Regions from separate parts of the Pseudomonas sp. N-1-13 genome, predicted to be linked through region 2. Evidence: predicted binding sites of a transcription regulator. Region 2 holds the regulator's gene; each other region holds the start of a gene.

Region 1 (10,125 bases), 530 kb from region 2:
CTGCCATGTACCTTGCATGCAGCCCTGGAACGTCTGAAGCGTAGTCATCTGGCGAAGGAACTGTTCGGTACGGAGTTCATCGAAGGCTACATCGCTTCGAAGACCATGGAGCTGACCAGCTTCTTTGATGAAATTACTCCCTGGGAGCGGCGTGTTCTAGCGGCCCAGGCATAACCAAACGTCGCATTCGGGCTATCTTCTAAATAGCCCGTACTCATCTCAAGGAGCCGCTCGGAACGCCGATGCGCCAAATCTGGAAACCTTTTCGAGCGCTGTATTTCGCCTCGCTGATGATGTTGATCGGCTCGGGCCTGCTGAGTACCTACCTGGCCTTGCGCCTGGCTGCCGACAATGTCGACAGCCTGTGGGTCGGTGCGCTGATGGCAGCCAACTATTTCGGCCTGGTGCTGGGGGGCAAGATCGGCCACCGGCTGATCGCCCGCGTCGGGCACATCCGGGCTTATTCGGCCTGCGCCGGGATTGTCGGTGCGGCGGTGCTGGGCCATGGCCTAGTGGATTGGCTGCCGGCCTGGATCGTGCTGCGGGTAATTGTCGGCCTGGGCATGATGTGCCAGTACATGGTGATCGAGAGCTGGCTCAACGAGCAGGCCGATGCCAAGCAGCGTGGCGTGGTATTCAGTGGTTACATGATCGCTTCCTACCTGGGCCTGGTGCTGGGTCAGTTGATTCTGGTCATGCACCCGGCCTTGGGGCTTGAGTTGCTGATGCTGGTGGCGCTGTGCTTCGCCTTGTGCCTGGTGCCGGTGACACTCACCCGGCGGATTCACCCGGCGGCGCTGCACCCGGCGCCCATGGAGCCGCGCTTTTTCATCAAGCGAGTGCCGCAGTCATTGAGTACGGTGCTGGGCTCGGGGCTGATCGTCGGTTCGTTCTATGGCCTGGCGCCGCTGTACGCTTCTCAGCAGGGGCTGTCGACCGAGCAGGTTGGTCTGTTCATGGGTAGCTGCATCTTTGCCGGATTGCTGGTTCAGTGGCCCCTGGGCTGGCTCTCCGATCGATATGACCGGGCGCTGCTGATCCGCTGCTTTGCGCTGGTGCTGACAGTCTGTGCGCTGCCGTTGGCGATATTGCCGACGGTGCCGTTGGAGGTGCTGTTCGTCGCGGGGTTCTTCTGTTCGCTGGTGCAGTTCTGCCTGTATCCGTTGGCGGTGGCGTTTTCCAACGACCACGTCGAAGCTGATCGAAGGGTATCCCTGACGGCCATGCTGCTGGTGACCTATGGGGTTGGCGCCAGTATCGGGCCGCTGGTAGCGGGGGTGCTGATGAAGATGTTCGGCAGCCAGATGCTCTATGCCTTTTTTGCCTTCTTCGCCCTGGTGCTGGTGTGGCGAATCCGGCCGAAGGCGGTGACCAACCTGCATCAGGTCGACGACGCACCGCTGCATCACGTGGCGATGCCGGACAGCATGTCGAGTTCGCCTCTGGTGGCGTGCCTCGATCCCCGGGTGGACGAACAAGTGGTGCAGGAGCAGATGCACGTCGATCCTGTGCCGACGGAAGAACCGGCCGACGAAGAACCCGTCATGGAGGAGGTTGTCGCCGAAGAGGCCAGCGACGAGCCGTCGAGCCCCGATTTCACTCAGGCCAGGCCTTGAGCCAGTCATAAAAAAACGGGCAGTCACCGCAAGGGACTGCCCGTTTTTTTACGTGTCGAAAATCAGAGGTCGTCTTTGTCGAAACGACGGGCTTCGCGTTGCAGCTGATATACGAAGCGCTCAACCTGCCGTTGCACCAGGCCGCTGATGTTGTGGAAACGTACGCCGGCGAAGGTGGTGTTGATCCTTTCTTCGAAATGCAGATAACGCAGTTCGACCGGTGCGGTCATGTTGCCGAAGGGCAATGCCGCGATAAAGCGCTCATAGACCTGGCCCAATTGCAGGCGTGCGGTAATGTCACCTTCGAAACGCAACTTGCAGCCTGTGGCGGAAATGTCCAGCAGCTTGCCGTCAACCGGTGACTTGAGTTTGTCACCGCCCAGCTCGACGCTTACCAGTTGCGCCAGCTTGAGGGCGGCGCGGAAGGCGTTGCGGCGTTGGTGGTAAACCACTTCATCAGGCAAGGCGCCGCGATAGCAGCGGCCGTCGCTGGACTCATCGATGGTCAAAGGGCCGTTGCTTTCCCACGCGATGCGCACGCCATCATGGAAACCCTCGACACGAAACGGCTCGCCCGCCAACAGGAAGCGTTCACCGTCCCGGGGGATCATTTCGTCCAGGGCGAGGGCGTTACGCTCCCGGTCGACATCGACCAGATAGCTCTGGAAGCGCTGGCTGCGTTCGTGGAAGGTGATGATCAGCGGGTCATGGCTATCTTGCAGCATCCGCAGGTTGCCGGAAATTTCCAGGGGCGTGGCGAGGACCTTGGGCGGCTGCGGAGCATCATCCGCGTTTGAGGCATTGAACACGGTGGGTCAATCTCCAGGCAAAATACGACGAGTAGCCAGCATTTTGCCAGCATGTGTCGCGCGTTGATAGAGCGCCGGCACTGTTCGTTTCATGCCTGGCTGAGCGGGCGGTGCTTGACCATCTTGGCGGTCGAACCGCGAGCGTCATAGAGCGTCGGGATTTCACCGCCGTTGAGAATGCGTAACTGGTTGGCGGTGGCGGCTTGCTGAACCTGGATCGACTGTCCGTTGCGAATGTTGGCGGCCTGGCATTGAGCGAGCAGGTCGTTGAGCACTTCACTTTGGGACAACAGTTGATCGCCCACCGACGACTGGCTGGCCAGCTGCTCAAGGCCATCGCGATTGGCGGGCAGATTGAGGCTGGCGAGGATCTCGCTGCGCTTGCGGCCATGCTGATCGAGCAGAATGATCAATGCCTGTTTCTGCGCCAGGATATTCTCCAGCGACGGCATGTCGCGACCGTGCAATGCCAGGGACTCGGCCTGCAATAGCTCCAGCAATTGTTGCGCCGGGGCAAAGTCGTCGGTGATCAGTTGCAACAAATTAGTGTCGTGCATGGCTGGCCTTAGGTCTTAAGCGTCCAAAAGCCTGGCGCAGGCGGTGGCCTAGCGCTGGGCTTCGAAGTTGAGCAGTTTGCTGGCTACACGGTTGCTGTCGACTTTATAGCTGCCATCGGCGATTGCTGCTTTCAACTCGGCCACGCGGGCGTTGTCGACGACAGGTTGATCGCGCAGCTTGTCAGTGACCTTCTGCAACTGCTGAGCCTCATTGCTGAGGTGTACCGACTCCCCGTTGCTGACAGTGGCGGCTTGTTCGGCCGGCGCGGATTTGTCGGTTTCGACGGTTTCCTTGCTGGCGTTAGGGCGCGTAGTGCCTGTTAGCGGTGAAGAGCTGTTTAAACGATTGAAATCGATGACCATGGTAAAAAACCTCTGGGTATTTGGACGCTTGCCATGTTTTCGGCCATCCCCAAAAAAACTTTAGGCTCATTTATTCAATGAACGTGCGCACGTCTGCGCTTGCCTTTGCGTAAGGCACAGTCTAGGGAACACCGTGGGCAAGCGCCAGCTCTCTACCCATTTCCACCCGATCACTACATAGCCACTTCCACATGGCCTGGGGCCATTACCTGCGCCTTGATAACACGTTGGGAATTAAGGTTTTTTACCCGAATCTGTTCTCGCATGCCGCCGTTGGACAAAGCCTCGCCCGGCATCCGCACGGCCAGGGTCCCGCTGCGGGCGGTGATGACCACCTGATCGCCCTTGCGCACCACTTCGGCTTGTTCCAGGTGGACCAGGGTAATGACCTGGTCGGCGACCATTGGTCGGACAAGTTTCTGACCGATGGCCTGATCGACGGAGGTGAGGAAACCCTGGTTGATCTGGCTGACATCCCGTTCACGCAGTGTCACGTCCTGAGGCTCGACGATCCCGGCCCGCTTGAGCGGACGGGTGGTGGTGACGATTTCGCGAAACAGGCGCACTTGAGCGGGCACGAACACCGTCCAGGGCGCGGCGCTGTCGCACCGCAGCTTTACCGTGACCCGGCCCAGTGGTCTGGCCGGGCTCTCCAGAGACGCAGTCAATTCCTTGTCACACATGGGCATGCGCAGGCGCGGGTCGAGCTGGTTGACTTCGATTTCGTAGCGACCTTCGGTTTGACTGGTTGCCAGGTAGTCTTCTACGGTGAATTCAAGAAAGCCCTGAGTGACGCCGATAAGGAGATCAGGCAAGGTAACCGGAACAGCACCAAAGGCAGGGCCGCCCAAAGCGAGCAGGCAGGCAGCCAACAGTGCACCGAGCCAGTGGCGGCAGTGAGTGGTCAGGCGTCGAAAAAATGTCGTTTGTGCGTTCATGCCGGTTCAATAGCAAGCCCCGTGCCGTTTAGTGATGAATGCGCGTCGGACACATTAGCGTTAGGTAGGAGTCAGGGCATGGCGGGAGTAATGGATTCGGTAAACCAGCGCACTCAGCTGGTCGGTCAGAATCGCCTGGAGCTGTTGTTGTTCCGTCTCGACGGCCAACAGATGTACGGGATCAACGTATTCAAGGTCCGCGAGGTGCTCCAGTGCCCGAAGCTGACCCTGATGCCCAAGTCCAGCCCCGTCGTGTGCGGTGTGGCCAATATCCGCGGAGCGACCATCCCGATTCTCGATCTGGCGATGGCGACCGGTTCGGGGCGGCTTCTGGATCAGAGCAATCCGTTCGTGATCATCACCGAGTACAACACCAAGACCCAGGGCTTCCTGGTGCGCTCGGTGGAGCGCATCGTCAACATGAACTGGGAAGAGATCCATCCGCCGCCCAAGGGCACCGGTCGCGATCACTACCTCACGGCGGTGACCCGGGTCGATAACCAGTTGGTGGAAATCATCGACGTGGAGAAAATCCTCGCCGAAGTGGCACCGACCCCGGAAACGATTTCCGTGGGGGTGGTCGACGCCGAAACCCAGCACAAGGCGATTTCGCTGCGGGTCCTGACGGTTGATGATTCTTCGGTGGCACGTAAGCAGGTGACCCGTTGTCTACAAACGGTCGGTGTCGAAGTGGTAGCGTTGAACGACGGACGCCAGGCCCTGGATTACCTGCGCAAGCTGGTGGAAGAGGGCAAGAAGCCGGAAGAGGAGTTTCTGATGATGATCTCCGACATTGAAATGCCGGAGATGGACGGGTACACCCTGACGTCGGAAATCCGCAACGACCCGCGCATGCAAAAGCTGCATATTGTCTTGCACACCTCGTTGTCCGGTGTTTTCAACCAGGCGATGGTCAAGAAGGTGGGGGCCGATGATTTCCTGGCCAAGTTCCGGCCCGATGACCTGGCTTCCCGGGTAGTCGAGCGCATCAAGGCTGCAGAATAAAGGTCGGGCGCGTTGTGCGCCCGGCAAGTCAATACGATGAAAGAGGCGGTATTTTGTCTACGGGTAATTTGGATTTCGAACAGTTCCGGGTCTTCCTGGAAAAAGCCTGTGGCATTTTGCTTGGTGAAAACAAGCAATACCTGGTGTCGAGCCGTCTCAATAAGTTGATGGAGCAACAGGGCCTGAAATCGTTGGGCGAACTGGTCCAGCGCATCCAGACCCAGCCGCGCAGTGGGTTGCGCGAGATGGTGGTGGATGCCATGACCACCAACGAAACCCTGTGGTTTCGCGACACCTATCCGTTCGAGGTGTTGAAGAACAGGGTGCTGCCGGCGGCCATCAAGGCCAGTCCGGGGCAACGCTTGCGGATCTGGTCGGCGGCCTGTTCGTCGGGACAGGAACCCTATTCGCTGTCGATGTCCATCGATGAGTTCGAGCGGACCAATATCGGCCAGCTGAAAATGGGCGTGCAAATCGTCGCCACCGATTTGTCCGGGACGATGCTCAATAACTGCAAGACCGGCGAATACGACAGCCTGGCCATCGGCCGCGGCCTGTCGCCTGATCGCCTGCAACGCTACTTCGACCCCAAAGGGCCGGGTAAATGGGTGGTCAAGGCGCCGATCAAGAGCCGCGTGGAGTTCCGTTCGTTCAACCTGCTGGACAGCTACGCCAGCCTGGGCAAGTTCGACATCGTGTTCTGCCGCAACGTGCTGATCTACTTCTCTGCCGAAGTGAAAAAAGACATCCTGCTGCGCATCCACAGCACGCTCAAACCGGGCGGCTACCTGTTCCTCGGCGCCTCCGAGGCATTGAACGGTTTGCCGGACCACTACCAAATGGTGCAGTGCAGTCCAGGGATCATCTATCAGGCGAAGTGATTTGCTTGGGTTGGCAAAAAAACGGGAGTCCGCAAAGGCTCCCGTTTTTTTTGCCTGCTGATTTTTCCCTGTCACCCCTATCCCCTTGTGGGAGCGAGCCTGCTCGCGATAGCGGTATCACAGGCGATATCCATGGTGACTGACCCACCGTTATCGCGAGCAGGCTCGCTCCCACAAGGTCGTCGGTGTCGCAGAAGCGGCAGAAAAGCGGCAGCCAGCGGAAACCGATTGCCGCTTTTCTGGCATTGCCGCTTTGCCGATGCCCGCAAAGCCCCGGTTTATGGGCTTTTTGAAAGTGGCACGACGCTTGCTATGTCCATCGTACGTAAATTCTGGTCACCCGAAGGTTTCCAACATGAGCATCAGTTTCGATAAAGCGCTCGGCATCCACGAAAAGGCCCTGAGCTTCCGCGCCCAGCGTGCCGAAGTCCTGGCCAACAACATCGCCAACGCCGACACCCCGAACTTCAAGGCTCGGGACCTGGACTTCTCCAAAGTGCTCGCCGAGCAGAACGAGAAAGCCAAGAACGGCCACTTCGCCCTGAACATGACCAACAGCCGTCACATCGAAGCCGAAGGTCTGGGCAATGCCGATGAGTCGCTGATGTACCGCACGCCGATGCAGCCTTCGATCGACCAGAACACCGTGGACGCTCAACTGGAACAGTCCAACTACACGGAAAACTCCGTGAACTTCCAGGCCAGCTTCACCCTGCTCAATAGCAAATTCAAAGGGCTGGTATCGGCCCTGCGCGGAGAGTAAGTCATGTCGATTGCGAGCGTATTCAACATTGCCGGCAGCGCCATGAGTGCTCAGACCACGCGTCTGAACACCGTTGCCAGTAACATCGCCAACGCCGAGACCGTGTCGTCGAGCATCGACCAGACCTACCGTGCCCGTCACCCGGTGTTCGCCACCATGTTCCAGGGCGGCCAATCCGGCGGCAGCGACTCGCTGTTCCAGGAGCAGGACGCCGCAGGGCAGGGTGTGCAGGTGCTCGGCGTGGTCGAAGACCAGAGCAACCTCGACGCACGCTACGAGCCGAACCACCCGGCCGCCGACGCCAAGGGCTACGTCTATTACCCGAACGTGAACGTCGTTGAAGAAATGGCCGACATGATTTCCGCCAGTCGTTCGTTCCAGACCAACGTCGAAATGATGAACACCGCCAAAACCATGATGCAGAAGGTCCTGACCCTCGGTCAGTGATAAGGGGCGAGTCACATGAGCGTCACCAACACCACCAGTGGTTTGAGCCTCAACGAGATTCTGGCCAACTCCTCGGTCAAGACCAACACCACCACCGATGGCCTGGCCTCGGCGACGAATGCGGCTACCGGTTCCAAGGAACTGGGCAAGGATGCGTTCCTGCAATTGCTGGTCACCCAGCTGAAAAACCAGAACCCGCTGGAGCCGCAGGATAACGGCGAGTTCGTTGCCCAGTTGGCGCAATTCAGCAGCCTGGAAGGCATCACCACACTCAACGAAACCGTGAGCGGTATTGCCGGCAACTACAACTCGTCCCAGGCCCTGCAAGCCTCGTCACTGGTGGGCCGTTCGGTCATAGCCCCGGGTAACAAGGCTGTGGTCGATACCTCCAAGAGCCTCAACGGCACGGTGGTGGTACCAGCCTCGGTGTCCTCGCTCGCGATCAAGATCGCGGACAAGGACGGCAAGACCGTTCGTACGATCGAGCTGGGCAGCCAGAATGCCGGTAATTCGGCCTTCATCTGGGATGGCAAGAACGATGCGGGCACCACCCTTGAGTCGGGTACTTACACCTTCACCGCTTCGACCACTATCGACGATAAGCCCGTGTCGCTGATCACCAACCTGCCGGCGACCGTCAGCAGCGTGACGATCAGCCAGACGGGCGGTGAGCTGATGCTCAACCTGGCCGGGCTGGGCAGCATCGCCCTGTCCAAAGTACAAACTATTGGTATGTAGAGCCGACTAAACCGGCAAAAGGAGTGCAACATGTCTTTCAACATCGGCCTTAGCGGTCTCTATGCAGCCAACAAGCACCTGGACGTGACCGGCAACAACATCGCCAACGTGGCGACCACCGGTTTCAAATCGTCCCGTGCGGAATTCGAAGACGTCTACTCGGCCACCAGGCTGGGCAGCGGCACCAAGACCGTCGGTAACGGCGTGCGCCTGGCCAACGTCTCCCAGCAGTTCAGCCAGGGTGACGTCAACAACACCGGCAACGTGCTGGACATGGGCATCCAGGGTTCGGGCTTCTTTGTCCTGAGCAACGACGGTTCCCTGAGCTACACCCGTGCCGGTACGTTCAAGACCGACAAGGAAGGTTTCATCACCAACAGCGATGGCACTGCGCGTTTGCAGGGCTATGGCGTGGATGCCAATGGCAACATCCTCAACGGTATTCTGACCGACCTGCGTATCGACACTTCCAACCTGCCGCCGCAAGCGACCAGCCTGGTTTCGTCGACGATTAACCTGAATTCGACGGCAACGCCGATTTCCCAGGCGGCTCCCTACGTATTCGATCCAACCGATACCGCCACGTTCACCAAGCAATTCACCACCCCTGTCTACGATACCCAGGGCAACCAGCACTCGATGGACCAGTACATGGTCAAGACTGGCGCCAACACGTGGGATGTCTACACCCTGATCGATGGCCGTAACCTCAATGGCAGTGCGCCGGTTGCGCCGAACGCCCCCGTTCCTTCGACGATGACCTTTGACTCGAATGGCAAGTTGGTCCAGGTCAGCACCCCGCCTGCGACCATCAACAACGATCTGGTACTCACTGGCTGGGTGCCTGGCACCGTGACCAACGGTGTGTGGACCGCCAACGGCGCCGGTTCGTCGACTATCACCGTCTCCATGGCCAACACCACCCAGTTCAACGCCGACACCGCGCGTTCGATTCCTGCCCAGAACGGCTACGCCACTGGCCAGATCACCAACCTGACCATCGACGGTAGCGGTGTACTGCTGGCCAACTTCAGCAACAACCAGACCAAGCCGATCGGTCAGCTCGCCCTTGCCAGCTTCACCAACGAGCAAGGCCTGCAACCGGTAGGCGGCAGCGGCTGGAAAGAAACCTTCGCCTCGGGTATCCCGGGCTACGATGCTCCGGAAACCGGCACCCTGGGTTCGATCGTCTCCAACTCCCTGGAAGAGTCCAACGTCAACCTGACCAATGAACTGGTCGAGCTGATCAAGGCCCAGAGCAACTACCAGGCGAACGCCAAGACCATCTCCACCCAGAGCACCATCATGCAGACCATCATTCAGATGGCTTGATATCGAAGGTCGCTTGAACGCTGCACAAGAAGCCCCTCGCAAGAGGGGCTTTTTTGTGGGTGGGTGTTTTCGGGGGGGCTGTCCCGGCCTCATCGCGAGCAGGCTCGCTCCCACAGGTGGACGCATTCCAATGTGGTCACTGGCTGAACCAAAGCCGCTCCCACAGGGATTTTCAGTGAGCGCAAATCTTGCGAACGAACCGGAACATATGTGGGAGCGAGCCTGCTCGCGATGGGGTCAGCCCAGTCGCTACTTTTCTCAAGGCAAAAGAAAACCCCCAATAAACCAGCGGTCTATCGGGGGCTTCTTTAGCAAGCGCCTTGCAGCGCCCACCCACTCAGCTTATTGGCAAGCTTCGCAATCCGGCTCATCGATCGCGCAGGCCTTTGGCACGGGTGCCGGGCCGGCTGGAGCCGCCAGGACCGAATCGTCACCGTGGTTGCCGCCGCTGGAAACAGCGTTCAGCTTGCCGGTGTTGATGGTCGACTTCTCGGTGCTGGTGGCGGCCAGGGCACGGAGGTAGTAGGTGGTTTTCAGACCACGGTACCAGGCCATGCGGTAGGTCACGTCCAGCTTCTTGCCCGAGGCACCGGCGATGTACAGGTTCAGCGACTGAGCCTGGTCGATCCACTTCTGGCGACGGCTGGCCGCGTCGACGATCCACTTGGTGTCCACT
Region 2 (10,125 bases):
GCTGTTGAAAGTGGAAAACGTGATGCACGCAGGTCAGGAGCTGCCACAGGTGCCACGCGGCACGCTGCTCAAGGATGCACTCATGGAAATGACCCGCAAGGGTCTGGGCATGACGGTCATTCTCGAAACTGACGGCAAACTCGCCGGGATCTTCACCGACGGCGACCTGCGTCGCACCCTGGACCACCCGATCGACATTCACAGTACGACCATCGAGCAGGTCATGACCCCCCACGGCAAGACTGCCCGCGCCGAGATGCTCGCCGCCGAGGCCTTGAAAATCATGGAAGACCATAAGATCAGCGCCCTGGTGGTGGTCGACGACGAAGACCGCCCAGTGGGCGCCCTGAACATGCACGACTTGCTGCGTGCGGGAGTCATGTAAATGAACACAGACCTGCTGCAACGTGGCAAAGCGATCAAACTGGCCGTGTTCGACGTGGACGGCGTCCTGACCGACGGCCGCCTTTATTTCCTCGAAGACGGCAGCGAATTCAAGACCTTCAACACCCTCGACGGCCAGGGCATCAAGATGCTGATGGCCGCCGGCGTGCAGACCGCCATCATCAGTGGCCGCAAGACGCCAGTGGTCGAGCGGCGCGCGAAGAATCTCGGCATCCCCCACCTGTATCAGGGACGAGAAGATAAACTGGTGGTGCTGGACGAGCTTCTGGGGCAACTCAACCTAAGCTATGAACAGGTCGCCTACCTCGGTGACGACCTGCCGGACCTGCCGGTGATTCGTCGGGTCGGCCTGGGCATGGCGGTGGCAAACGCGGCCGGCTTCGTGCGCGAGCACGCCCACGGCATCACCACGGCGCGAGGCGGCGAAGGGGCCGCTCGTGAATTCTGTGAACTGATCCTGCGCGCCCAAGGCCGCCTCGAGGCGGCCAACGCCGCGTATCTGTGAGCCATTTATGCTAAGCAAGAAAATTCGCACCATCGTGGTGTTCGGCTGCATCGCAGCGATTTTCGCGGCGGTCGGCTATTGGAACATCAGCCCGGAACGCTTCCTCGACCGCCCTGCGGTCAAGGTCCAGGAAAATGATATCGACTGGTATGCGACCAACACGCATACCCTGCAATACCTGCCCGATGGCAAAGTGCAGTATGAAATGACGTCCGACAAAGTCGACCACGTCAAGGCCAGCGAAATCACACTGGTCACCAAGCCAGACCTGAACATGTTCAGGGGCACCGAGTTTCCGTGGCACGTGCAGAGCGAACGCGCCGAGGTCAATCCCGACGGCACCGAAGTGGAACTGATTGATTCGGTACGCATCGCCCGGACCGATGAGAAGAACCGTACGACCATCATTACCAGCAGTCGTATGACAGTCTTCCCGCAGCGAGAATATGCGCAGACCGAGCAACCCGTTAGAATCGACGGCGCCGGTGGTGTGTCGACCGGCACGGGAATGAAAGCGTATTTGAAGGAAAGCAGGATACACCTGCTATCGAACGTAAGAGGACAGTATGAAGCTCGCTAAAACCCTCCCTATTTTGCTCAGTCTGGGCGCAGCACTGGGAAGCGCGAGCGCCTGGGCCCTCCCCACCGACCGCGACCAGCCTATCCGCATCCAGGCCGACGACGCCCAACTGGACGACAAGAACGGTGTAGCCACCTATAAAGGTGACGTGATCATCACCCAGGGTTCGATGAAGGTCACCGGCAACACCGTGACCATCACCCGCACCCAGTCCGGCGACATCGACGTCGTCACCTCGGTGGGCAATCTGGCCTACTTCGAGCAGATGCAAACCGCGGGCGACACCAAGCCGGTTCAAGGCTACGGGGTAACCATTCAGTACCACGCCGCCAAAGACCGCGTGGTGCTGATCGATCGCGCCAAGGTCGTCGACAAGGACAACAACATCACCCAGGGCGAGAAAATCGTCTACGACACGGTCAAGAAGCTGGCCAGCGCCGGTCGCGCCACTGGCAGCAAGGTCACCGAGCAGCGTCCACGGATCGACATGGTCATCCAGCCGAAAAAGAAAACCGACGAGCAGAAGGCCCAGTAATGGCAACTCTGAAAGCTCAGCACCTGGCCAAGAGCTACAAGAGCCGCCAAGTCGTGCGTGATGTCAGCCTGTCCATCGACAGCGGCCAGATCGTCGGCCTGCTCGGCCCCAACGGCGCGGGCAAGACCACTTGTTTCTACATGATCGTCGGCCTGGTTCAGGCCGATCAGGGCCGCGTCCTGATCGACGACCTGGACGTCAGCCACCAGCCGATGCATGGCCGGGCGAAGGCCGGTATCGGCTATCTGCCGCAAGAAGCGTCGATCTTCCGTAAACTGTCGGTTGCCGACAACATCATGGCGATCCTCGAGACCCGCAAGGAACTCGACAAGGCCGGTCGCCGCCAGGAACTGGAAAGCCTGCTGCAGGAATTCCACATCAGCCACATCCGCGACAACCTGGGCATGAGCCTGTCCGGTGGCGAACGGCGCCGCGTGGAAATCGCTCGCGCCCTGGCCACCGCACCGAAATTCATCCTGCTGGACGAACCATTCGCTGGCGTGGACCCGATTTCGGTCGGCGACATCAAGCAGATCATCCACCATCTCAAGGCCAAGGGCATCGGCGTATTGATCACCGACCACAACGTTCGCGAGACGCTGGATATCTGTGAAACCGCCTATATCGTCAATGATGGCCAGTTGATTGCCGAAGGCGACTCCGCGACCATCCTGGCCAATGAACTGGTCAAGGAAGTGTATTTGGGCCATGAGTTCCGCCTGTAAGCGAAAAGTGTCTGGTCAATCACCTCGGCGTCGCTAATTTTATTACGTGACGCCCTAGGCAAACACTTCAGTTTCAGGCATATAATTTGCTTAAGTTTGGCGCTTCGGCGCCCTGTAGTGGATGGCGCATGTGCGCCGGCGAATAAGGTGTTAAGCCCCAGCCATGAAACCATCGCTAGTCTTGAGAATGGGCCAGCAGCTGACGATGACACCGCAGCTGCAACAGGCCATCCGCCTGCTCCAATTGTCGACCCTGGACCTGCAACAGGAAATCCAGGAGGCCCTGGAGTCCAATCCGATGCTCGAACGCCAGGAAGAAGGCGACGACTTCGACAACACCGATCCGCTGGCCGATAACGTCGAGCAAAAGACCAACACCGAAATCCCGGAACCGTCCTATCAGGAAACCGCCCCGACGGTGGATAACCTTGAGGATGGCGAATGGAATGAACGCATCCCCAACGATCTGCCCGTGGATACTGCCTGGGAAGACGTCTACCAGACCAGCGCCAGCAGCCTGCCCAGCAGCGATGACGACGAGTGGGACTTCACTACCCGCACCTCCACCGGCGAAAGCCTGCAGAGCCACTTGCTGTGGCAACTGAACCTGGCGCCGATGTCCGATACCGATCGTCTGATTGCCGTGACCCTGATCGACTGCATCAACAATCAGGGCTACCTGGACGAGACGCTTGAAGAAATCCTCGAGGCCTTTGACCCCGAGCTGGACATTGAGCTGGACGAAATCGAAGCCGTCCTGCACCGCATCCAGCAGTTCGAACCCGCCGGCATCGGTGCTCGCAACCTGGGCGAGTGTCTGCTGCTGCAACTGCGTCAGTTACCCGCCAAGACGCCTTGGCTGGCCGAAGCCAAGCGACTGGTCACCGACTACATCGACTTGCTGGGCGGTCGCGACTACAGCCAGTTGATGCGTCGCATGAAGCTCAAGGAAGATGAACTGCGCCAGGTGATCGAACTGGTCCAGAGCCTCAACCCGCGCCCAGGCTCGCAGATCGAGTCCACTGAACCCGAATACGTGGTTCCCGACGTGATCGTGCGCAAGCACAACGACCGCTGGCTGGTGGAACTGAACCAGGAATCGGTGCCCAAGCTGCGGGTCAACGCCCAGTACGCCGGCTTCGTAAAGCGCGCGGACACCAGCGCCGACAACACCTTCATGCGCAACCAGTTGCAGGAAGCGCGCTGGTTCATCAAGAGCCTGCAAAGCCGCAACGAAACCCTGATGAAAGTAGCCACCCAGATCGTCGAGCATCAGCGCGGCTTCCTGGAGTACGGCGACGAAGCCATGAAGCCGTTGGTCCTGCACGACATTGCCGAGGCAGTGGGCATGCACGAGTCGACGATTTCGCGGGTGACCACCCAGAAATTCATGCATACCCCCCGGGGCATTTATGAACTGAAATACTTTTTCTCCAGCCACGTCAGCACCTCCGAAGGCGGTGAATGCTCGTCCACAGCCATCCGCGCGATCATCAAAAAACTGGTGGCCGCGGAAAATCAGAAAAAGCCGTTGAGTGACAGCAAGATCGCTGGTTTACTGGAGGCACAAGGCATTCAGGTGGCCCGCCGTACCGTCGCCAAATACCGTGAATCCCTCGGGATCGCACCTTCGAGCGAACGCAAGCGGTTGATGTAACAGGCCACGCCACAGCGTTCCAGTGGCAGGCATTTCTGCCTGCCGCTTTATGCACTGGCAACGAAGGAGAAGCTGTATGCAAGTCAACATCAGTGGACACCAACTGGAAGTGACCGAACCTCTTCGCGAATACATCGGCGAAAAACTCGAACGATTGGAGAGGCATTTCGACAAGATCACCAACGTGCAAGTCACGATGAACGTCGAGAAGCTGCTGCAGAAAATCGAAGCCACGTTGCATATCCCCGGCGGAGAGGTGGTTGCCAATGCTGCGCATGAAGACATGTATGCCGCGATTGACCTGCTGACCGACAAGCTGGATCGCCAACTCAAAAAGCATAAGGAAAAGACCCAGAGCCTCCTCCAGGGCGCGACCGGTCGTTAACCCCCCTAATCCATGATCCGACTAGAATCCATCCTGACCCCCGGCCGTTCCCAGGTGAACGTGCCGGGTGGCAGTAAAAAGAAAGCCCTCGAACAAATTGCCAACCTGATCCACCGAGAGGTACCGGATCTGGAAATGCAGGATGTCTTCGAGGCCCTGTTTGCCCGTGAAAAACTGGGCTCCACCGGCTTTGGCAACGGTATCGCCATTCCCCATTGCCGCCTCAAGGCCTGTACAGCGCCGATCAGTGCGTTGCTGCACCTTGAAGCACCCATAGATTTCGACGCCATCGACGGCGCACCGGTCGACCTGCTGTTTGTACTGCTGGTACCGGAAGCGGCGACCGATGCGCACCTTGAGCTGCTGCGCCAGATCGCCAGCATGCTGGACCGCAAGGAAGTGCGCGAGAAATTGCGCAGCGCGCCGAGCAACGAAGCCTTGTATCAGGTTGTCCTGGACGAGCAGAACGGTCATTAAACATGCGCATGATCATTGTCAGCGGACGCTCCGGCTCCGGTAAAAGCACGGCGCTTAACGTGCTTGAGGACAGCGGCTACTACTGCATCGACAACCTGCCGGCCGGCCTGCTGCCGGAACTGGCCGAGCGCGCCCTGATCCACACCGAACTGGCGCAACCGCTGGTGGCGGTCTCCATCGATGCACGCAATCTGCCGAGCCACCTGTCGCGGTTCCCGGAGCTGCTCGCGGAAGTGCGCAATCGGCACATCCAGTGCGATGTGCTGTATCTGGATGCCGATGAGGAGACGCTGCTCAAGCGTTTCTCCGAAACCCGTCGGCGTCACCCCCTGAGCAACGCAAGCCGCTCCCTGGCCGAAGCCATTCATGACGAGAGTCAGCTGCTGGGGCCGATCGCCGACCTGGCGGACCTGAAGGTCAATACGACCCACCTGAACCTGTATCAACTGCGCGACACCATCAAGCTGCGCCTGCTGAACCAGCCGGAGCCAGGCACGGCATTTCTGGTGGAGTCGTTCGGCTTCAAGCGCGGAATGCCGGTAGACGCCGACCTGGTGTTCGATGTGCGCTGCCTGCCCAATCCTTATTGGAAACCGGAGCTGCGCGAACAATCGGGGCTCGACCAGCCGGTGATCGACTACCTGGCCGCCCAGCCGGATGTCGAGGAAATGTACCAGGACATCTCCAGCTACCTGCTCAAATGGCTGCCGCGCTTTGCCGCGAGCAACCGCGCCTACGTCACGATTGCCATTGGCTGTACCGGGGGCCATCACCGCTCCGTCTACCTGACCGAACGATTGGGTCAGCTCCTGCAACAGTCCCTGAAGAACGTCCAGGTTCGCCACCGCGACCTCAGCTAAAGGATTCACATCGCGATGCCCGCTCTGGAAATTGAAATCATCAACAAGCTGGGCTTGCATGCCCGCGCGTCAGCCAAGTTCGTCGGTGTGGCAGGTCAGTTTCCTTGCGAGATCCTAGTGGGCCGTGACCCCGAGAAAATGATCAATGGCAAAAGCATCATGGCCATGATGATGCTGGCAGCCGGCCAAGGCACCAAAATCCATCTGCGAACCGAAGGTGAACAGGAGCAGGAGGCGCTGGATGCGTTGGTGGGGCTGATCAACAACTACTTCGATGAAGGCGAATAGCCTCAAGCTCTGAAGCAGATTCATTGTGGCGAGGGGATTTATCCCCGCTGGGGTGCGAAGCAGCCCCAAAACCTGACACGGCGATGAGTCAGGCAGTTTGAATGGGGGCGCTTCGCACCCCAACGGGGATAAATCCCCTCGCCACAAGGTTCCTCTAAATATAAAAAGGCGCGTCATCCACTTGGATGACGCGCCTTTTTTACTGCGCTGAAGGTCAGCTACCCGCTACCGTCATTCGCTCGATCAACACCGAGCCGGTGCGGATGTTGCTGCGCAGTTCCAGGTCGTTACCCACCGCCAGGATCTGCTTGAACATATCGCGCATGTTACCGGCGATGGTGACTTCCTGGACGGCAAACTGAATCTCGCCGTTCTCGACCCAGAACCCCGCCGCGCCGCGAGAATAGTCCCCGGTGACCATGTTCAGGCCATGCCCCATCAGTTCCGTCACCAGCAGGCCACGGCCCATGCGACGCAGCAAGGCTGCCTGGTCCTCTTCGCCATGGGTCACGAACAGGTTATGCACGCCACCGGCATTGGCGGTGCTGGGCATGCCGAGCTTGCGACCGGAATAGGTGCCGAGAATGTAGGACACCAGTTCGCCATTCTCCACGAATGGCTTGGCGTAGGTGGCCAGGCCATCGCCGTCGAAGGCCGAGCTGCCCATGGCCTGCATCAGGTGCGGACGCTCATCGATGGTCATCCACTCCGGGAACAGTTTCTGGCCGAGTGCCCCTTCGAGAAACGATGATTTGCGATACAAATTGCCGCCGGAGACCGCCGACAAAAAGCTGCCAAACAACCCGCCGGCCAGTTCGGCGGCAAATAGCACCGGCACTTCACAGGTCGGCACCGGCCGCGCACCCAAGCGGCTGGCCGCCCGCTGCGCGGCTTTGCGGCCAATACTCACCGGATCTGCCAGACGATTGCCCTGGCGGTTCACGTCATACCAGTAGTCGCGCTGCATCTGGCCGTTGGCTTCGGCGATCATGACGCAACTGAGGCTGTGCCGGGTCGACGCATAACCACCGATAAAACCGTGGCTGTTACCGTATACACGGCAGCCCTGATGGGTATTGAGGGTCGTGCCGTCGGCGTTTTTGATTCGCGGGTCGGCGTCGAAAGCCGCCGCTTCACAGCGCAACGCCTGCTCGATGGCTTGTTCCGGGGTGATGTCCCAGGCGTGGAACAGGTCGAAGTCTCGCAGTTCCTTGCACATCAGCGCAGCATCGGCCAGGCCCGAAGCTTCGTCCTCGGAGGTGTGCTGGGCGATCGCCAGCGCAGCGGCAACGGTTTCACGAATGGCGTCAGGACCACTGGCCGACGTGCTGGCCGAGCCCTTGCGCTGGCCGGCGTACAACGTGATGCCAAACCCCTGGTCGCGATTGAATTCGACGGTCTCCACCTCGCGCTGGCGAACCGATGTCGACAAACCTTGTTCCAGAGAGACCGCCACCTCACACGCGCTGGCGCCCTGTCGCTTGGCTTCGGCAAGGATCTGCTCGACTTGTTCCTGCAGTGCCGGCAATGCTTGCGGGCCGACGCTCTGAACTGCACTCATGGTGTATCTCCACTCAAATTCTGCTTTCGGTCAGGGTTTGTACGAAGAGTGCCTTCGCGACTTTGCGTACAAACCTGAGGCCTTCGTGCGACCGGGCCGGACAAGCGGCCCCCGACTGGTTATCATGGCGGCGTTTCTTTGCGGACTGCCACCATGGTTGATTCTTACGACGACTCCCTCTACGAGGGTGAAAAAAGCAAATCCCAGGTCAAACGCGAGCTGCATGCTCTGGTTGACCTCGGCGAGCGCCTGACAACACTCAAGCCTGACTTGCTGGCCAAACTGCCTCTGACCGACGCCTTGCGCCGGGCCCTGGCCGATGCGCCCAAGCACACCGCGAATATCGCGCGTAAACGGCACCTGCAATTCATCGGCAAACTGATGCGCGACCAGGACACTGACGCCATCCTGGTTCTGCTCGATCAACTCGATGCCTCTACCCGGCAGTACAACGAACGCTTCCATAACCTGGAGCGCTGGCGCGATCGCCTGATCGCAGGCGATGACGGCGTACTGGAAAAATTCGTCATCGACTACCCGGAGGCTGACCGTCAGCAACTGCGCTCCCTGATCCGTCAGGCCCAGCACGAGTTGGCGCAAAACAAGCCACCGGCCTCGAGCCGTAAAATCTTCAAATACATTCGTGAGCTGGACGAAACCCAACGCGGCCTGCGCTGAGTAACGACCGTGGGTGGAGGCCTCGCACTCCACCCAGCTCTCCCGTCATGCGCCCGTGCCACCCACGGTAATCGCATCAATCTTCAGGGTCGGCTGACCAACACCCACCGGTACTGACTGCCCATCCTTGCCGCACGTCCCCACGCCGCTGTCCAGCGCCAGATCGTTACCGACCATCGACACCTTGCTCATCGCCTCCGGCCCGTTGCCGATCAGGGTCGCGCCCTTGACCGGCGCAGTGATCTTGCCGTCTTCGATCAGGTAAGCCTCACTGGTGGAAAACACGAATTTGCCGCTGGTGATATCCACCTGGCCGCCGCCGAGGTTGGCGCAGTAAATACCCTTTTTCACCGAAGCGATGATTTCCGCCGGATCGCTCTGACCGCCCAGCATGTAGGTGTTGGTCATGCGCGGCATCGGCAGATGCGCGTAAGACTCGCGGCGACCATTGCCGGTACGGGCCACGCCCATCAGGCGGGCGTTGAGCTTGTCTTGCATATAGCCCTTGAGCACGCCGTTCTCGATCAGGGTGGTGCATTCGGTCGGGGTGCCTTCATCGTCGACACTCAGGGAGCCGCGACGTCCGGCCAGGGTGCCATCATCGACGATGGTGCAGAGTTTCGAAGCGACCATTTCGCCCATGCGGCCGCTGTAGGCCGAGCTGCCCTTACGGTTGAAATCGCCTTCCAGACCGTGCCCCACCGCTTCGTGCAGCAGCACACCGGACCAGCCGGAGCCCAGCACCACCGGCAATGTGCCGGCCGGCGCCGGGATCGCTTCAAGGTTGACCAGGGCCTGGCGCAGCGCTTCGCGGGCGTAACCCATGGCGCGATCTTCGCTGAGGAAATAACGGTAATCGGTGCGTCCGCCGCCACCATGGCCGCCGCGCTCGCGACGACCGTTCTGCTCGACGATCACACTGACATTGAAACGCACCAGCGGCCGGACGTCCGCCGCCAGACCGCCGTCGGTGGACGCCACCAGGATCCGCTCCCAGACCCCGGCCATGCTCACCGATACTTGCTGGATGCGTGGATCAAGGGCGCGAGTGGCGACGTCGATGCGCTTGAGCAGCTCGACCTTTTCGGCGCGGCTCATGACTTCCAGCGGGTTGTCCGGCGCATACAACTGCGTCACGTCCTGACTGCTGAAGGCCTGTACCTTGCCGTTCTGCCCGGCCCGGGAAATCGAACGAGCGGCACGGGCTGCGGCGCCCAGTGCTTCAAGGGTGATGGCGTTGCTGTAGGCAAAGCCGGTTTTTTCCCCGGACTGGGCACGCACGCCCACACCCTGGTCAAGGTTGAAACTGCCTTCCTTGACGATGCCGTCTTCCAGCGACCAGGACTCGGAGATCATCCCTTGGAAATACAGGTCGGCTGCATCGATGCCCGGGCCGGCCAGGTCGCCCAGCACCCCTTGCAGGCTTTCGAGGGTTACGCCACCGGGGGCTAAAAGGTGTTCACTGACTG
Region 3 (10,125 bases), 620 kb from region 2:
GCAGCAAGCCGGGATCTTCCTGATCAAGAACCTGGATGCCGCTTCGATGAGCCACACCCTGGGTGCCTTCTGCCCCAACATCCTGTTCCCGTACGCCCGCGAAACCCTGGACAGCCTGGTGACCCGCGGTTCGTTCCCGGCCCTGATGCTGGCCCCGGTGAACTTCGATGCCCTGTACGCGCAAGAACTGCAGCGCATGCAGCAAGAAGGCGCCGCGACCGTTCAGTAAGCGGTATCGCGGCTGTAGCACAAGGTATAAACCTGTGGGAGCGAGCCTGCTCGCGATAGCGTCATGTCAGTCAGTATTGAGTTGACTGGTAAAGCGCTATCGCGAGCAGGCTCGCTCCCACAGAAGTTTCTGGCCAGGGTTACCGGAAACCGTTCTGCCGCCAGGCCTCGTAAACGGCCACTGCCACGGTATTGGACAGGTTCAGGCTGCGACAGCCTTCGCGCATCGGCAGGCGCAGACGCTGGTCGGCGGGCAGGGCGTCCAGTACCTCGGCCGGCAGGCCACGGCTTTCCGGGCCGAACAGGAACGCATCGCCCGCGACGAAGCTGGCATCATGGAATGGCCGCGACCCCTTGGTGGTGAAGGCAAACAAGCGCGGATGCCCCAGGCTCTCCAGACAGCTGGCGAGATCGGCATGGCGTTGCAGGGTGGCATACTCGTGGTAGTCGAGACCGGCACGGCGCAGGCGCTTGTCGTCCATCTCGAAGCCCAGTGGTTCGATCAGATGCAGGTGGCAGCCGCTGTTGGCGCACAGCCTGATGACGTTGCCGGTGTTCGGCGGAATTTCCGGTTGAAAAAGGATGACGTGAAACATGCACGGCTCCGCAGATAAAGATGAGCGGCATTCTACGCCGCAAACCGATCAGCGTTCGAAGCTATTACCTCGAGTGATGGGGTCTTTGGCGATCTTCGGTCTGATGGTCGGCCTGATGATCGGTCGCCTGACCACGCCCGAGCCGAGCGTGCTGCAACAGGTCGAAGTGATCGACGGGACGCTGGTGGCCTGGTTCAACAACGAGCCCAAGCTGCATGGGGAAATCATCGACGGCTCAGTGGCGCTGTTGCTCCAGGCAGAGGGCCGTCCGCAGAAGGGCCAGCTCAAACTCAATGGCAAGGACGTGAACTGGCGGGTGCGTTTGAGTGACAAAGGGTTGTTGCTGACGCTGGTGGCGGCGCGTCCATTGCGGGGGGAGTGGGCCGGCAGCGAGGTCGATGACCGCTGGCGGCTGGAGATCCGTCTCCAGGAGCAATAAAAGAGGGAATCCCCGGCCTGCCTGTACCAAGGTCCCCAAACGGGAGGGGCTTGCGTTAAACGCGCAGCCCCGGGTGTAAAGAAGGGAAACCTTGACCTGCCTGTATCAAGGCCCCCAAAACAGTGGGCTCGATGAGCCCGATGTAAAATGGGGAATCCCCGGCCTGCCTGTACCAAGGTCCCCGAAACTGGGTAGTGATTGAGTTATTGCAGGGGGCGTGCCAGTTTTAAATGGCTTGTCACAAAAAATCTGCTGATGATGCGCAAAGCCCCGTATTTCGGGGCTTTTGCTTTTGTTTGTGCGGTTTCTTCGAGTTGGGCTGATTGGTTTTGACGGGGGGCCGCATGTGCCATTGCGGTTCTCAGTGCATCGATGCGGTGCATCAAGCCTTCAAAAGCATCGCGAGCAGGCTCGCTCCCACAAGATAGTCGCGACACCGCAAACCTTTGTGGGAGCGAGCCTGCTCGCGATTGGCCTTCAAGATCAGTGAAGGGCTAAAGGCTGCTCAGCCCTCATCCCCCTCATCATCATCCCCGCCATCAACCTTCATCCCCAATTCCTTGATCTTGCGGGTCAAGGTATTGCGGCCCCAGCCCAGCAGCACCGCGGCGTCGCGACGGCGGCCGGCGGTGTGCTTGAGGGCGGTCTCGATCATGATGCGTTCGAAACTCGGTACGGCGCTGTCCAGCAGGTTCGATTGGCCGCGGGCCAGGGCCTGGTCGGCCCACTGGCGCAGGGCCTGTTCCCAGTTGGTCACCGGGGCCGAGTCCTGCGGCAGGCTGAGCAGCTCCGGTGGAAGATCGCTGATGTGCACTTCGCGACCGGACGCCATCACCGTGATCCAGCGGCAGGTGTTCTCCAGCTGGCGCACGTTGCCGGGCCACGGCAGGTTCTTGAGGTATTCCTCGGTTTCGCTCTTGAGCAGTTTGGGCTCTACCGCCAGCTCCTGGGCCGCGCGGCTGAGGAAGTGCCGGGCCAGGGTCGGGATGTCTTCGCGACGGTCCGCCAGGCGCGGGATATGAATGCGGATCACATTCAGGCGATGGAACAAGTCTTCGCGGAATTTGCCCGCGTGGACCAGGGTTTCCAGGTTCTGGTGGGTCGCGGCGATGATGCGTACATCGACCTTGACCGGTGTATGGCCGCCCACCCGATAGAACTCGCCGTCCGCCAGCACGCGCAACAGCCGGGTCTGGGTGTCAGCCGGCATGTCGCCGATTTCGTCGAGGAACAAGGTGCCGCCGTCGGCTTGTTCGAAGCGCCCGCGCCGCAGGTTGGCTGCGCCGGTGAACGCGCCTTTCTCGTGACCGAACAGCTCGGACTCCATCAGGTCCTTGGGGATCGCCGCCATGTTCAGCGCAATGAACGGTGAGGCCGCCCGTGGACTGTGGCGGTGCAGGGCATGGGCGACCAGTTCTTTACCGGTGCCCGATTCGCCGTTGATCAGCACGGTAATGTTGGAGTGGCTCAAGCGCCCAATGGCGCGAAACACTTCCTGCATTGCCGGCGCTTCACCGATGATTTCCGGGGTGCGTGCCAGCGCTGGCACCTCTTCCATACCCTGTTGCTCCTGGGCGTGCTGGTTGGCGCGCTTGACCAGTGACACGGCCTCATCGACGTCGAAGGGCTTGGGCAGGTATTCGAAGGCGCCGCCCTGGTAGGACGCCACAGCGCTGTCCAGGTCCGAATGGGCGGTCATGATGATCACCGGCAGCCGTGGGTGCTGCTCGCGAATCCGCGCCAGCAGGTCCAGACCGCTAGCGCCGGGCATGCGGATGTCGGAGATGATGACGTCCGGTTGCTGACGGGCCAGGCGGCTCATCACTCCGTCGGCGCTGTCGAAGCTCTGGGTGGTCATGCCTTCCTGTTGCAAGGCTTTTTCCAGGACCCAACGGATAGAACGGTCGTCATCGACGATCCACACGGTTTCACTACGGCTCATGTCGATGTGGCTCCTTGTTCCAGTGGCAGGAAGATCGAAAAGGTGGTGTGGCCGGGATGGCTCTCACATTCGATCAAGCCCTGATGCTGACTGATGATGTTTTGGGTAATGGACAGGCCCAGCCCGGTACCGTCAGGGCGGCCGCTGACCATGGGAAAGAAGATGGTTTCCTGCAACTCCGCGGGAATGCCCGGGCCGTTGTCGATGATTTCGATCTTGGTCACCAGGCGATGACGCACATGGCCGATGGTGAACTGGCGCATGGCGCGGGTGCGCAGGCTGATGCGGCCCAGGCGCAGCTCGTTCTGGCTGCTGATGGCCTGCATGGCGTTGCGCACGATGTTCAGCACCGCCTGGATCATCTGCTCGCGATCGATCAAAACATCGGGAATGCTCGGGTCGTAGTCGCGCACCAAGGTGATGCACCCCTGGCTCTCGGCTTCCACCAGGCTGCTGACGCGCTCCAGCACTTCGTGAACGTTGCACATCGCCAGGGACGGCAGCTTGTTGGAGCCGAGCATGCGATCCACCAGATTGCGCAAGCGGTCGGCTTCTTCAATGATGACGTTGGTGTAGTCCTTGAGACTTTCTTCGGGCAGCTCCCGGGCCAACAGTTGCGCCGCGCCGCGAATCCCGCCGAGGGGGTTCTTGATCTCATGGGCCAGGCCGCGCACCAGCATCTTGCTGGTTTCCTGCTTGGACAACTGAGCCTCTTCCTTGGTGATGCGCAGCAGGCGATCACGGGGGTGCACCTCCAGTAGCAACAGCGTGGCACCGTTGTTCAGGATCGGTGTTACCGCGTAATCCACGGTCAGTGTCTGGCCGGTCAGGGCGGTGAGCATCGCTTCGCGCTTGGTGAACGGGTGCGCCTGTTCCACTGCCTGGCGCAAGGAGTTGAGCGCCTCGGCCGATTCGGTGAACAGCTCGCTGATGAACTGCCCGTGGCTGCGCTGGCCGCTGACGGCCAGCAGCATCTCTGCCGCCGGGTTCATGTACTCGAGCCGCAGTTCGGCATCGAGCAGGATGGTTGCGGTGGTGAGGTTATCGAGTAGCAAGCGGTGTAGTGCGTCGCTAATGGTCATCAGGACCTCTTTTGGAGCGTAAGCAAGCACGCGTATGACGCGCCGATACAAGGAAAATGCAAAAACCAAACCAAGGCTCCGAAAAGAAGCGTTTAGAGCCTCAAACGAACCTTTTTCGCCCGATTGCGTGGCGTTCTGCCAGCTTTTTCGGGTACTTTCGAACCAAAATGGGCTGGAATTTGAGTAGGGTGCAGACACTTGCACCAATATAGTGCGCCATCCAGGCGGGCGTTAGAAGAACGGCAGGATGCTGCTTTGCTCTTCTGCGGGCTCGTCGGTGAGGGGGCATTCGGGACGCTGGCCGTAGTCGGCGGTGGCGCAGGGTTTGATGCGGCGTTTCTGCGCCAGGGAAATGCGCTGCATGTGGAAGGGCTGGTTGGCGGTACGTTCGACGATACGGCCCTGCTCATCGAGAATCTCTACCGCCAGATGATGGCTGCCCCGATCAATGTTGCTCAGCGCGAACACTGGGCTGGGTCCCGGTTCGCCTGTGGGGTTGCCATCCAGTAGCAGGCGGTAGCGGTGGCCTTTTTGCAAACCGGGTTCGCTGGTGACCGTGACGATCAGTTCCCCCGCTGTGCTGCGTATCGTGGCATCCGGTTCAGGGATCAACAGTCGCAGCATTTCGTAACGGAACATGGGATCGGGCTTTTTTTCAGGCGCCGACGCCGAGGCTGCGCCGGAGGGCGGTGTCGCCATCCGGTTGGCGGGCGGCAGTTGCACTTTCTGTGCGTTACCGGGACGCGGTTGATCGGTGAAGACGCGATTGCCCTGGGCGTCGATGTAGGTATAGACCTGCGCTGCCCCCAGCCCTGGCAGCACGGCCAGGCACAGCACGAGCAGCCAGCGGATCATGGGCGGTGCACCCGTTGCACGGTGAAGATGACGGTTTCGCTCTGTTGCACAAGATGTTCGCCGTCGATGACCTGTACCGCCAGGCTGTGCTCGCCCCGATCGATATTCACCAATTGCAGGCGCGGCACGTTGCTCGGCTGGCCATAGGGCTGGCCGTCCAGCAACAACCTGAACAGATGAGGGCTTTGCAGACGCGGCCGAGCCAGGACGCCAACGGTGAAGGTGCCGTTGTTGGCGCGCAGGGCCTCTTCGCTGGGGATGTCTGTCAGCTCCAGAGTTTCGTAGGCGTTGCCTGGCTCGTCCCGGTTCGCGGCGGGCGCAGCAGCGTTCGGGTTGGTCGGGGGCTGGGGTTCGACACTGTTGAGTGGCGGCAGCTCCACTGCCTGGGCCGGTATGCCATCGGGCGGCTGGTTGCTATAGGCGGTGTTACCGTCGGCGTCGGTGTATTTGTAGATCTGTGCGGCGGCTGGCAGCGCCAACAGCAACAACAGCATTCCTGGAAAGCCACGACCCATAAAATCAACCGAAAACCGAAAGTGTTGGATTGCAGCATAGGTCAGGGGAGGCGGTTGGCCCAAGTTGTTGCACGCCATCCCTTGTGGGGGCGGTGTTCACAGCCTCCAGGTTCGACACTGGACCCCTGTGGGAGCGAGCCTGCTCGCGATGGCGGAGTGTCAGTCACACAAGTGGTAGATGGGCTGGCCTCATCGCGAGCAGGCTCGCTCCCACAGGGGAAAGATGTGTGGGCTCAGGATTTTGTGAGGACGCACAGCTCTGCGGTCGCCCGAACCAGCGCCATTTGCCGCAACGGGTCGTTACTGACGGTATGGGTGGCCTGGGCCAGCCATTGCGGGCATTGCGGGTCGGTGCGGTAGGGGCTGAAGTCGGCCAGTTGTTGCAGCAGGCGTTTTTGCAGTTGATCCAGCTGCGGGCGGATCTGCCTAACCAGGTCCGGGCGCGGTGCGTCCGGGGCTTTGCCTTGCAGTTGCCAGTCGGACAGATGCGCGTATTGCACCAGTTTGTTGGCTTCTATTTGTGCGGCGAAAAACGCCTCTACCGCTTCACTGCTCAGTTTGTAAGCTGGTGCCTGGGCGACGGCAGCGGCGATCACCTCGCGTTCGCGCTGGCGATCTTCCACCGGTTTGCGGCTGTCCCACTTGCTCAGGGCGACCTGATCGGCAATGGCCAGGCGCTCGCCTATGGTGCCGAGCAGTGGGGCGAGGGTGGTGGGTGCGGTGGCGGCCTGGGCGGCGGTGCCCAACAACGCGGCAGACAGAGCAAGGCAGAATGAAACGCGCGAAGTCATGGGTGATCTCGTCTTCGAATAGTGGAGGGCGCAGACAATCATGCACGTAACCTGCGCCCATAAAAAAGGCCTCCCGAAGGAGGCCTCTTTTTATTCACGCCCCGTGGGGCGACGCTACCGGATCAGCAGCTGTAGTACAGCTCATATTCCAGTGGGTGTACGAAGGTGCGAACCTTGATTTCTTCTTCGCTTTTCAGTGCGATGTAAGCGTCGATGAAGTCATCGCTGAATACGCCGCCCTTGGTCAGGAACGCACGGCCCTTGTCCAGCTCTTCCAGGGCTTCTTTCAGGCTGCCACAAACCTGTGGGATTTGCTTGGCCTCTTCAGGCGGCAGGTCATACAGGTTTTTGTCGGCGGCATCGCCAGGGTGGATCTTGTTCTGAATACCGTCCAGACCGGCCATCATCAGTGCAGCGAAGGCCAGGTACGGGTTGGCAGCCGGATCCGGGAAGCGAGCTTCGATACGGCGAGCCTTAGGGCTGTTGACGTAAGGAATACGGATCGAGGCGGAACGGTTACGAGCCGAGTAGGCCAGCATGACCGGTGCTTCGAAGCCTGGTACCAGACGCTTGTAGGAGTTGGTCGACGGGTTGGTGAAGCCGTTCAGGGCCTTACCGTGCTTGATGATACCGCCGATGAAGTACAGAGCGGTGTCCGACAGGCCGGCATAACCTTCGCCAGCGAAGGTGTTCTTGCCGTCTTTGGAGATCGACATGTGCACGTGCATGCCCGAACCGTTGTCGCCGTACAGAGGCTTCGGCATGAAGGTCGCGGTGCGGCCGTATGCATCAGCAACGTTGTGTACGCAGTACTTCAGGGTCTGGACTTCGTCAGCTTTCTTGACCAGCGTGTTGAATTTCACGCCGATTTCGTTCTGGCCGGCAGTCGCCACTTCGTGGTGGTGAACTTCGACGGTCTGGCCCATCTCTTCCAGTGCGTTGCACATGGAGGTACGGATCTCGTGGTCGAAGTCGAACGGTGGAACCGGGAAGTAGCCGCCCTTGATACCAGGACGGTGGCCTTTGTTACCGCCTTCCACGTCCTGATCGGACATCCACGAACCTTGTTCGGAGAAGATCTTGAACATGGAGCCGGAGATGTCGGACTTGAACTTGACCGAGTCGAAGATGAAGAACTCAGGCTCAGGGCCGAAGAAAGCGGTGTCGCCGATACCGGTGGACTTCAGGTATTCCTCGGCACGGTGGGCGATGGCGCGTGGGTCGCGGTCATAGCCTTGCATGGTCGAAGGTTCGATGATGTCGCAGACCAGGATCAGGGTCGGCTCTTCGGTGAACGGGTCCAGGACGGCAGTTTCGTCGTCCGGCATCAGGATCATGTCGGAGGCTTCGATGCCTTTCCAGCCAGAGATGGAGGAACCGTCGAACATCTTTCCGATTTCAAAGAATTCGTCGTCCAGCGCATCACGGGCCGGCATGGTCACGTGATGTTGAGTGCCTTTGGTGTCAGTGAAGCGCAGATCAATCCACTTGACGTCATGATCTTTGATGAGTTGAACCGACTTCGACATATGTCCTCCGGGTGGCTTCGGGCGGGTAATGGTGTGCCCTTAGATATGGGTGATGCCGGCGCGAATACTCTGCCAAGGCAACCTGCCTCACAAGGGAGCAATTTGCATGCCAGTGCCCCAGCATGGGTTTTTTGCACCAAATCCACGCTTTTATAGCCTGTATTCGCGGATTGTCGAACAATTGCGCACTGCAATGTGGCGTAACTTGCGAGAGATGACCTGTTTTGGTGCGTTGAAAACCGAGTGCACATTAACTGGTTAAACCTTGAGCAATTTCCGCTATAATCCGCGCCCCCCTTTTTCGGCTGGCCGTTCGCGCGCTGTTTTCATGAAACTAATCGTAAAAGTCTTCCCCGAGATCACCATCAAGAGCCGCCCGGTACGGATGCGTTTCATCCGCCAGTTGGCCAAGAACATCCGTGCCGTGCTCCGCGATCTGGACCCGGCTGTGGTGGTGAACGGCGTGTGGGACAACCTCGAACTGGAAACCCGCGTCAGCGAACCCAAGATTCTCAAGGAAATGACCGAGCGCCTGAGCTGCATGCCGGGCATCGCGCATTTCCTGCAGGTCGACGAATACCCGCTGGGGGATTTCGACGACATCCTCGCCAAGTGCAAGCTGCATTATGGTGATGCCCTGGCCGGCAAGATTTTCTCGGTGCGCTGCAAGCGCGCCGGCAAACACCCGTTCAGCTCGATGGACGTGGAGAGATACGTCGGCAGCCAGTTGCGCAAGCAGTGTGGCGCCGCCGGAATTTCATTGAAAGACCCGCAAATTGAAGTGCGCATCGAAATTCGCGACCAGCGGTTGTTCGTGATCCACAGTCAGCACGACAGCATTGGCGGGTATCCGCTGGGTTCGCTGGAACAGACCCTGGTGCTGATGTCCGGCGGTTTCGATTCCACGGTCGCGGCCTACCAGATCATGCGGCGCGGGCTGATGAGCCATTTCTGCTTCTTCAATCTTGGCGGGCGCGCCCATGAACTGGGCGTAATGGAAGTGGCGCACTTCATCTGGAAGAAGTATGGCAGCTCCCAACGCGTGTTATTTGTGAGCGTACCGTTCGAGGAAGTCCTGGGCGAGATTCTCGGCAAAGTCGATAACAGTCATATGGGCGTCATTTTGAAGCGTATGATGTTGCGTGCCGCATCCAGCATCGCCGATCGGCTGCACATCGATGCGCTGGTCACCGGCGAGGCGATCTCCCAGGTGTCGAGCCAGACGCTGCCGAACCTGTCAGTGATCGACTGCGTGACCGAAAAGCTGGTGCTGCGCCCGCTGATCGCCAGCCACAAGCAGGACATCATCGACACGGCCAACGAGATCGGCACCGCCGATTTTGCCCGGCACATGCCGGAATACTGCGGGGTCATCTCGGTCAATCCGAAGACTGCGGCCAAGCGCGGGCGTGTGGAGCATGAAGAGAAAGAATTCGACATGGCGGTGCTCGAGCGTGCGCTCGAAAACGCCAGGCTGGTGCCAATCGATCGGGTGATCGATGAATTGGGCCAGGACATACAGATTGAAGAAGTCGGCGAAGCGCTGGCCGGTCAGATCATCATCGACATCCGTCACCCGGACGACGCTGAAGACGACCCGCTGAGTATCGCCGGTATCGAGGTACAAACGATGCCGTTCTATGCAGTGAACGCGCGTTTCAAGGAACTGGACCCTACTCGCCAGTACCTGTTGTATTGCGACAAAGGCGTGATGAGTCGCCTGCATGCCCACCATTTGCTCAGTGAGGGGCATGCCAATGTGCGCGTTTATCGACCGAGCTAAGTGCCCGGGGCTGTTTGCCTGTGGCCTGCGTCACCGGCCCCCCGACGCCGCCGACAGGCTGTAACGGCTTTGTCGGACTCAACGTAAATCGCTGCCACGACCTGTCAGCACACCGAATCCTCTGATCGAGATACACAAGTGATCGAAAATCTACGCAACATCGCCATCATTGCTCACGTTGACCATGGTAAGACCACCCTGGTAGACAAACTCTTGCGTCAATCCGGCACTCTGGAGCGCAACGAGCTCAACGACGAGCGCGTGATGGACTCCAACGACCAGGAAAAAGAGCGCGGTATTACTATTCTGGCGAAAAACACCGCCATCAACTGGAATGGCTACCACATCAACATCGTGGACACCCC

Evidence for each region. The regulator sigma-54, encoded in region 2, starts transcription at its own class of promoters, with help from an activator protein. The targets are predictions, from matches to a motif close to ANTGGCATNNANNTTGCTNT.
Region 1: flgB (flagellar basal body rod protein FlgB) is a predicted target of sigma-54. The motif match lies at 6,464-6,483, and genes of this name have one in related genera.
Region 3: glnA (type I glutamate--ammonia ligase) is a predicted target of sigma-54. The motif match lies at 8,072-8,091, and genes of this name have one in related genera.

What each region holds. Positions count from the first base shown of each region.
Region 1 is NZ_JBYNRI010000001.1:4,382,119-4,392,243, reverse strand. It holds gene AC3I65_RS19765 (glutamine synthetase family protein) at 1-174, shown strand, start outside; gene AC3I65_RS19760 (MFS transporter) at 243-1,616, shown strand; gene AC3I65_RS19755 (flagellar brake protein) at 1,679-2,425, opposite strand; gene AC3I65_RS19750 (flagella synthesis protein FlgN) at 2,515-2,982, opposite strand; gene flgM (flagellar biosynthesis anti-sigma factor FlgM) at 3,031-3,345, opposite strand; gene flgA (flagellar basal body P-ring formation chaperone FlgA) at 3,519-4,283, opposite strand; gene AC3I65_RS19735 (chemotaxis protein CheV) at 4,362-5,288, shown strand; gene cheR (protein-glutamate O-methyltransferase CheR) at 5,342-6,169, shown strand; gene flgB (flagellar basal body rod protein FlgB) at 6,525-6,932, shown strand; gene flgC (flagellar basal body rod protein FlgC) at 6,936-7,379, shown strand; gene flgD (flagellar hook assembly protein FlgD) at 7,395-8,117, shown strand; gene flgE (flagellar hook protein FlgE) at 8,148-9,449, shown strand; gene AC3I65_RS19705 (ribonucleoside-diphosphate reductase subunit alpha) at 9,792-10,125, opposite strand, start outside.
Region 2 is NZ_JBYNRI010000001.1:4,916,388-4,926,512, forward strand. It holds gene AC3I65_RS22065 (KpsF/GutQ family sugar-phosphate isomerase) at 1-385, shown strand, start outside; gene AC3I65_RS22070 (KdsC family phosphatase) at 386-910, shown strand; gene lptC (LPS export ABC transporter periplasmic protein LptC) at 918-1,490, shown strand; gene lptA (lipopolysaccharide transport periplasmic protein LptA) at 1,477-2,025, shown strand; gene lptB (LPS export ABC transporter ATP-binding protein) at 2,025-2,750, shown strand; gene AC3I65_RS22090 (RNA polymerase factor sigma-54) at 2,914-4,407, shown strand; gene hpf (ribosome hibernation-promoting factor, HPF/YfiA family) at 4,484-4,792, shown strand; gene ptsN (PTS IIA-like nitrogen regulatory protein PtsN) at 4,805-5,269, shown strand; gene rapZ (RNase adapter RapZ) at 5,272-6,129, shown strand; gene AC3I65_RS22110 (HPr family phosphocarrier protein) at 6,145-6,417, shown strand; gene pmbA (metalloprotease PmbA) at 6,632-7,978, opposite strand; gene yjgA (ribosome biogenesis factor YjgA) at 8,132-8,656, shown strand; gene tldD (metalloprotease TldD) at 8,702-10,125, opposite strand, start outside.
Region 3 is NZ_JBYNRI010000001.1:5,533,814-5,543,938, reverse strand. It holds gene secB (protein-export chaperone SecB) at 1-229, shown strand, start outside; gene trmL (tRNA (uridine(34)/cytosine(34)/5-carboxymethylaminomethyluridine(34)-2'-O)-methyltransferase TrmL) at 369-824, opposite strand; gene AC3I65_RS24825 (hypothetical protein) at 823-1,263, shown strand; gene AC3I65_RS24820 (hypothetical protein) at 1,467-1,646, opposite strand; gene ntrC (nitrogen regulation protein NR(I)) at 1,769-3,205, opposite strand; gene glnL (nitrogen regulation protein NR(II)) at 3,202-4,287, opposite strand; gene AC3I65_RS24805 (DUF4124 domain-containing protein) at 4,519-5,142, opposite strand; gene AC3I65_RS24800 (DUF4124 domain-containing protein) at 5,139-5,657, opposite strand; gene AC3I65_RS24795 (chorismate mutase) at 5,891-6,448, opposite strand; gene glnA (type I glutamate--ammonia ligase) at 6,571-7,977, opposite strand; gene thiI (tRNA uracil 4-sulfurtransferase ThiI) at 8,306-9,760, shown strand; gene typA (translational GTPase TypA) at 9,899-10,125, shown strand, end outside.